Regions from separate parts of the Cupriavidus sp. UME77 genome, predicted to be linked through region 1. Evidence: predicted binding sites of a transcription regulator. Region 1 holds the regulator's gene; the other holds the start of a gene.
What was found. The regulator FliA, encoded in region 1, starts transcription of late flagellar genes. The targets are predictions, from matches to a motif close to CTAAAGTTTNNNNNNNNNNNGCCGNTA.
Positions count from the first base shown of each region.

Region 2: the regulator FliA is predicted to act here: its motif matches at 2,380-2,406, upstream of A9975_RS14315 (FliC/FljB family flagellin).

Region 1 covers NZ_LZZU01000045.1:93,800-97,615, forward strand. Annotated here, with positions in the region: gene flhF (flagellar biosynthesis protein FlhF) at 1-462, shown strand, start outside; gene A9975_RS17555 (MinD/ParA family protein) at 466-1,284, shown strand; gene A9975_RS17560 (RNA polymerase sigma factor FliA) at 1,325-2,041, shown strand; gene A9975_RS17565 (flagellar protein FlhE) at 2,038-2,469, shown strand; gene A9975_RS17570 (flagella synthesis protein FlgN) at 2,668-3,126, opposite strand; gene flgM (flagellar biosynthesis anti-sigma factor FlgM) at 3,181-3,486, opposite strand; gene flgA (flagellar basal body P-ring formation chaperone FlgA) at 3,654-3,816, opposite strand, start outside.
Region 2 covers NZ_LZZU01000038.1:58,495-62,310, forward strand. Annotated here, with positions in the region: gene A9975_RS14305 (methyl-accepting chemotaxis protein) at 1-1,012, opposite strand, end outside; gene A9975_RS14310 (RNA chaperone Hfq) at 1,970-2,293, shown strand; gene A9975_RS14315 (FliC/FljB family flagellin) at 2,508-3,816, shown strand, end outside.

The DNA.
Region 1 (3,816 bases):
GGCGCGCAACTGGCCCGCTGGGCCCGTTGGGCCGAGGCCGGCGAAGCGCAACTGCGCACGCTGCGCCATGCGCTGGACCACCTGGGCCAAGGTGACGGCGGCAATGAACCCGCACAGGCCGAAGCGCAGGCCTGCGCCCGCTTGCTCGCGCTGCAGATGGGCGTGGCCGCGCTGCGCCTCGAGCAGGCCAGCGACGATTCGGTCGGCGCATTCCTGGCGCGGCTGACCGGCCGTGCGCCGGCTCGCCAGGCTTGCGGCGCCGCCGTGCTGGTCGAAGGCATCGGCCGCCTGCTGGCCTTGCTCGACGTGCTGGAAAACTATCCGGCCCGTGGCGGCCGCGCCGCGCAGCCCGTTGTTCAGGAAGCCCCGCCGGAGACGTTCCAGCTGGGCGGCGCCGGCGGCTTGCTCGAGGCGCGCATGAGCGCAAGCCGCGTGTTCGAGACGCTGGCACAGGGAGAATAAGCCGTGAATTCACTCGCATCCGACCAGGCGGAAAGCCTGCGGCGCATGCTGGCGCCCCGCGCCACGCGCCGCATTGCCGTGGTCGCAAGCGATGCCGGTGCCGGCGCCACTACGGTGGCACTGGGGCTGGCCAACGCCCTTGCCCTGCAAGGTGAACGCGTACTGCTCGTCGATGAGGACCGCTTCGGCGCCCGCGCCACGCGGCTTGCCGGCGCCATGCCGGAAGGCACCCTGGCCGCGGTGCTGGGCGGCGCAGTGATGCTCGATGCCGCGCTCGGCAAGCGTCCTGCCGGCACCATCGCCGTGCTGCCGGGCAGCCCCCAGGCCAATGGCGACCTGCAGTTGCTCAAGTCGTTTCGCACCGTGCTCAGCGATGCCCGCCGCGATGCGGATGGCGGCTTGTCGCAAATGGCTGGCGCGGCGCACAACCTCGTGGTGGTGCTGCGCGCGGAGCCGGCCTCGATCAAGGCCGCATACGCCTGCATCAAGCAGCTCAATCACCTTTACGCCTGCCGGCGTTTCCACCTGGTGATCAATGCCGCCGCCGGAGACGCCGCCGCCAGTGCGGTGCTGGGCAACCTGGCCCGTACCGCCAGCCAGTACCTTGGCGTTGAGGCCAGTCCCGCAGGCAGCCTGCCGCACGATCCGCTGGTTGAGCGCAGTACCGCATTGGGCCGTTGCGTGGTCGAGGCCTTCCCGGCCGCGCCCGCCACTGCCGCATTACGCCGAATTGCCACGGGCATTGCCAGTTGGCCAATGTCCACCGATCCCCGTTCAACCCTGTCGGCGCCGATGGCGCCGACGGCCACGGCCCTGGCTTAAGCGCCGGGCCCTGCAAGCTAGGACTCACGAGAATTCCACCATGTATACGATTCAGGGAAAGCTCGAACAGACTGATACCGTGACGGCGCATGCGTCGCTGGTGCGTCGCATCGCCTTGCAACTGGCGGCCAAGCTGCCGGCCAGCGTGCAGCTCGATGACCTGATCCAGGCCGGCATGATTGGCCTGCTTGACGCCGCCAAGCGCTATGAAGACACCCACGGTGCGCGTTTCGAGACCTACGCCAGCCAGCGCATTCGCGGCGCCATGCTCGACGAGGTGCGCGCCAACGACTGGCAGTCGCGCAGCCTGCGCCAGTTCACGCGGCGGATCGAGCGCACCGTGCGCGGCCTGGAGCAAACGCTGGGCCGTGCGCCGCTCGATTCCGAAGTGGCGCAGGAGTTGGAGCTGCCGCTCGACGAATACCAGACGCTGCTCAACGAGGTCTATGGCTGCCAGTTGCTGCACTATGAAGACTTCGAGCGCTCCGGCGAAGAAGACTTCCTGGACCGGCACCTGAGCGTGAGCGATGACGGCAACCCCCTCACTGTGCTGATGGAGAGCGGTATGCGCGAAGCGCTGATCCGCGCCATCGAGCGTCTGCCCGAGCGGGAGAAGCTGGTGCTGTCGCTGTGCTATGACCAGGAGCTGAACCTGCGGGAAATCGGCGCGGTGCTGGAAGTCACCGAGTCGCGCGTGTGCCAGATCCGTAGCCAGGCGATTACACGGCTGCGTTCGCAGTTGCGCGGATTGCTGTGAGCGGCTGGCCCAAGCGCTTCGCCGCGGCGGCGCTGGCCGTGGCGTGCTGCCCGGCACTGGCAGCGCCTGGCGGGCAGGCGCTGCATAGCTGGTCGGCTTCGGTGAACGGGCCCGCGCTGTACAGCAGAGGCTTGCGCACCGTTTCCGTCCCGATTTCACCGACCGGTTATTTGCCGCAGGCGCAGGGCGCGATCACGACGGTGCGGTGGCGCTATAGCTTCTCGCGTACGCCGCCGAATGAACTGCAGGCTTACCTATGCAATGCGCAACGATGTGTATTGCTGTCGGGGGCTGAGGGGCTGACCGAGGCGTTTAGCGGGGATGACGCCGCCAAAGGCTTTGTGTTTGCTTTTCAGGTGCCGGGAAAGGGCGCGTTGACGCCGGTCTTGATTGGGCAGGCCAATGAGGTGACGGTTGGGTTTCGGTGAGGGGGGCTGTGGTTGCTTCGCTGCTACGTCTTAGCTTCAACGGCTTAACTTCAACGTCAACAGCCTAAAGTCAAAGGCAGTTTCACCATCCCAATCGTCCTCTGTTCCCGCTGGCTTGCTCCCCTCTCCCACTTGTGGGAGAGGGGCCGGGGGAGAGGACGGGCACTCGCAAGAACGAGATGCCATGAACTACCAAATTCAACCACTGGCCAGGCTGACCCCTTGCGGCCCGGTCTGCGTGCGCCCGTCGCGCCCGTAGAGCGTCGTGTTGTCACCCCGTTGCCGCAACGCCAGGATCGCTTCCTCGGTGAACTCGAGATGCGCATCCACAACCGCGGCATTCAGCGCATTGGCGTCGCTTGCAGTGCGTGCCGCAAACACCAGCGTGCGCCATGCGGCTTCCACCGACGGATCGATCTGGCGCCCGAACAGCTGGCCGCCCGCGCCGGTGCGAATTCCCATGGCGCCCATTTGTGCCTCGCGCGTGCGCGTCAGGGCACTCAGCAATCCGGCCAGTTCGACCTTGCGTTCCAGCAGCCCGGCAAGGGCCTGGTAATCGCCGGCCTTGATCAGGCTTCTCTCTTCGCCTAGTACGGTGGCGAACTCCTGCGCGAGCTCGGTTTCGCGGCGCAGATTCTGGATCAGGGACTGGCTCATGGCTTGCCTATCTTAGGGTGGGGTTGGCGATGCGGCCCGTAGCAAGCCGCGGTGTCAGGCGCCGCCGCTGAGTTCGCGCAGGGACGCGAGCAGGCCGTCGGCGATCTTGCTTGGGTCGATCTTGATGCGGCCTTCGGAAATAGCCTGGCGGATCTCTTCGACCTTGGCGGTGTCGATATCGTCGTCATGGTCTTCCACCATGCGCGCGCCGATCTCGCGCACCTGGGCCGACAGGGGGCTGCTGACGCGCACGCTGGACGTCTCCGGAGCAGCCGTCGAACCGGGGGCGCCGGCCACGCTGCGCACGGCGCCGTCGATGGCGTCGCTCGGCCTCGACGAGGTGGTCTGATTGATCTTCACGATGATTCCTTGCTGGGTACCTTTGGCTTATCGGATGCTTCGGGCGAAACTTTAGGTCGAATTGCGACGCCGCAGCGCCGTTTTTCCGGCCCCGGAGCGCGCCATATTGTCTCATGAGCCGGCTCATGAGACGCGTACGCAACTCCGGGTGTCGCCGTCCCGATTTCCTATTGCTGTAGCACCACCGTGTCGCCATTGCGCACCAGCGCATTAACCACCTGACCGCTCTTGAGCCGCACCTGGACGTTGTTGCCCACCGCAGCCTCGGCCATGACCTTGCCTTCGCTGCTGAGCTGGAACGAATCGCCTTCCACCAGCACCGTCACGTTC
Region 2 (3,816 bases), on a different contig from region 1:
TCGCCACGCCGGAAGCGCTGACCGCCAGTTCGTTGGCATGGCGTGCATTGGCGGCGTTCTGCTTGACCGTAGAGGTGAGCTGCTCCATGGATGCCGCGGTCTGCTCCAGGGATGCCGCCTGCTCTTCCGTGCGCTGGGACAGGTCGGTATTGCCCTTGGCGATTTCCCGGGTCGCGCCATCGATCGAGCGCGTCGCGCCCTGGATGCCGTGCACCAGTGTCGCCAACTGCCCGAAAGCGCGTTCCAGCGCGCCCAGCATGCGGCCCATCTCGTCATCGCTACTGGCCTGGATGACATAAGTCAGGTTGCCATGAGCAAGCGCTTGTGCCGCGTCCAGCGCTTGCCGCGCCGGGCGCGTGATCGAGCGCGTGATGCCGATGCCGAGGACGGCAGCCAGCGCGACCGCGGCGGCAGCCAGGCCCAGCAGCAGGTTGCGCGCCATCTCATAGCTGGCGTTGGCCTCTTGCACGGCGGCGGCGGCCACCTTGCGCCCCCCGTCGGACAATTCGCTCAGCTTGTCGAAGTAAGGCGCCTGGGCTGCCGGCAGGGTCGCGACCAGCGCGCTGCGCGCGCTGTCGAACTCGCCGCCCTGCAACTGGCGCAGCACCGTGTCGAGCTGGGTGTCGTAAGCATTGCGTGCCTCGACCAGGGCACGATAGGTTTCCTGGATCTCAGGCTTGGCGGACCTGGAAAGCCATTTCCCCAGTTCATCCAGCGTGCCGCGCATGTCCTGGCGCAGCGCGCCGATACGCTCGGCGTTGCGCCGCACGGCAACCGGATCCTCATTCAGCGTGGCATCGCGCACCAGGATGCCGGTGCGCAGCGCATCTTGCTTGACACGCTCGATCTCCAGCACCTTGAACAGGCGCCCTTCCACCGTCAGGCGCATCGATTCGTTCATGGTGCGCAGGGACATCATGCCCAGCACGGCCACGGCAATCAGCAGCAGCGCCACGAGCGAAAACGCTACCGTCAGGCGCACCCCAATGCCAAAGTTTCGCAACCAACGCATCTTCCCGGCTCCTTTTACTCTTATCGCGCGCGCTTCATCCTCGCCCCGGACAGATTTCCGGAGCGACGCCGCATCGCGGGCTTAACGGCAGGGACAGGAGCAAGCTTGAGGGCTAAACGGCGACTTCCGAAAAGAAGCGCAAAAATGGGGATTTGAAAGGAAATATAGAGGGGAAAAGCCCGGCAATTCGAGCGATTGCCCAGCGGCAACCTGTCGTCTAATGTCACCCATGCACTTCGAAGTGCTGCCACCGGCGCTTGTCGCCGAAGGCGCACAACAAACAAAGTGGGCGCACAAAAAAAGAAGCCCACGCGCGGGGTGCTCGTAGGCTTTCCAGGACTGCTTTAGAGCCGAAAGGCCCTGACGCGAATATAAACCTGCTTACATGAGGTGTAAATCCAATTTCTATCAGGGATATCTCTGATAGAAAAAGTGCCGAAAATGCCACTCAAGTGGCGGATACCCGGCATGGGACGCATCGCAGTAGCAGGCCAGGGCCACCTTGCAGCCCGCAAACCCATGCCAGACAGGGAATGCGGGCGCGGGTGGCGTTGGGACTTGCCACACCAGCGCCAATCAATTCATAGGTTTGCAGTGTGTTGCAATAGCTTTATTAGAGGAAAACCTCTACGCGAGACGCGCCCCCCAACCGTCAAGATTTGCAAAAAATTTTGTTACCCTCGCCCCTGAAGTATTTCCCTTCTCTTCTGGCGGCGTCGCCCGCCACAGCTTGCGGGGCAGCATCGGATCCACCGCCTGGACACAAACCAGGGCCGGTCCCGGCCCATGCCGCCTCGCCGTCCCGCGCCAGCACCGAGAGCGGATGTTTCATCCCTCGCCCAGCCCAGGCCGTGCCACAACCGGCACCCAGCCGTGCTGTCACACCCCATTTGCCCAGGCCCAGTTATTGGACCGTCGCCAGCCGCCAGAACCCGAGCGGGCTCTTCCGGAGAAGTTGTGAACAAGAAGGTAACCAGGATCGATCGCCCGAGCCGGAAACTGCAGCACCTGCAGCTCTCCACCCACAGCGCAAGTCGCAATCCTGTCGTCGTGCATTTATCGAACGGCGTTCGGCTGCACGGCGTGATCATCGCGACAGACAACTATATGGTGTTGCTGGCAGAGTCTGCGCAGGACCCGCTTCCGCAGATCGTCTACAAGCACTCCATCGCCGTGATCACGCCGGCTCACGCCCCCGAGGCCACGGCCTGCGTGCCCGGGGCGGAGACCTCGCCGGAATTTGTCAGCTTATATACCCCGCGTACCCGCAAGCGCCGCTAGGCGTTGCCGGGGTCACGCAGCTAGCCCGGCCGGGCTTGTTTCGCGCCAAATCCGTCACTCAGTTTCAAACCATCGCAAAGATCACTCTAAATCTTTTCCGGCACCAACCGATAACCCAAACAACGGTGGCACTTCTCGCCCAGCATTGCCTGGCAGCCAACGTTGCGGCAGCAGCCGGATTGCACAATCTACTGTAAAGAATAGGAGTCGTACCATGTCGATGACCATCAATACCAACACGTTGTCTCTGATGACGCAGAACAACCTGAACGCATCGCAATCGTCGCTGAACAGCGCGATCCAGCGTCTGTCGTCGGGCCTGCGTATCAACAGCGCCAAGGACGACGCCGCCGGCCAGGCGATCGCCAACCGCTTCACCGCCAACATCAACGGCCTGACGCAAGCACAGCGCAACTCCAACGACGGCATCTCGCTGGCGCAAACCACTGAAGGCGCGCTGAACGAAGTCAACAACAACCTGCAAGCTATCCGTACCCTGTCCGTCCAAGCCGCAACGGGCAGCAACTCGGCAAGCGACCTGCAATCGATCCAGGACGAAATCACGCAACGTCTGGCTGAAATCGACCGCACTTCGCAACAAACCGATTTCAACGGCGTCAAGGTCCTGTCGTCCACCGCCACCCCGCTGAGCGTGCAAGTCGGCGCCCAAGACGGCCAGACCATCTCGATCGGCCTGCAAGAAATCAGCTCGAAGACCCTGGGCATGACCGGCTTCACGGTGGCCAAGAACGCACTGAGCACCAGCGCCGCCGTCACCACGGTTGCAGCCGCCACCGGCTCCGCACCGGTTTCGGTCAACCTGACCTCGGCTGCCAACGCCCTGTCCGCCGTCGTCGGCTCGACCGTCAGCACCAGCTCCCTGACCCTGAACAACGTGCTGAACTCCGCCGGCAACGCCACCAGCAACTACGTGGTCAAGTACGGCAACGACAACTACGCTGCCTCGGTCGACGCCGCCACCGGCAACGTCACCCTGAACAAGGTGCAAGTGAAGATCGGCGATGCCGCCAACGGCAACACCGGCAACACGGTGGCTGGCCAGCTGGTCAAGGTCGGTGCCGACACCAGCGGCGCTGCAGTCGCTTTCATCACCCAAGGCGGCAACAACTACGCGCTGTCCGCTGGTACGCAGGCTGGTGCAGAGGCCAACGGCGGCTCGACCACCACGTCGGTCACGGACGCCACCCAAATCGAGCTGAGCACCGCCGGCACCACCACCGCAACGGCCCAGTTCACCGGCTCGGGCAGCACCAACCCGCTGGCCCTGATCGACAAGGCGCTGGCCACGGTCGACAAGCTGCGCAGCTCCCTGGGTGCCGTTCAGAACCGCTTCAACTCGGCCATCACCAACCTGGGCTCGGCGGTGACGAACCTGTCGGCTTCGCGCTCGCGCATTCAGGACGCTGACTACGCGACCGAAGTGTCGAACATGTCGCGCGCCCAGATCCTGCAACAAGCAGGTACGTCTGTGCTGGCCCAGGCCAACCAGTCGAACCAAGGCG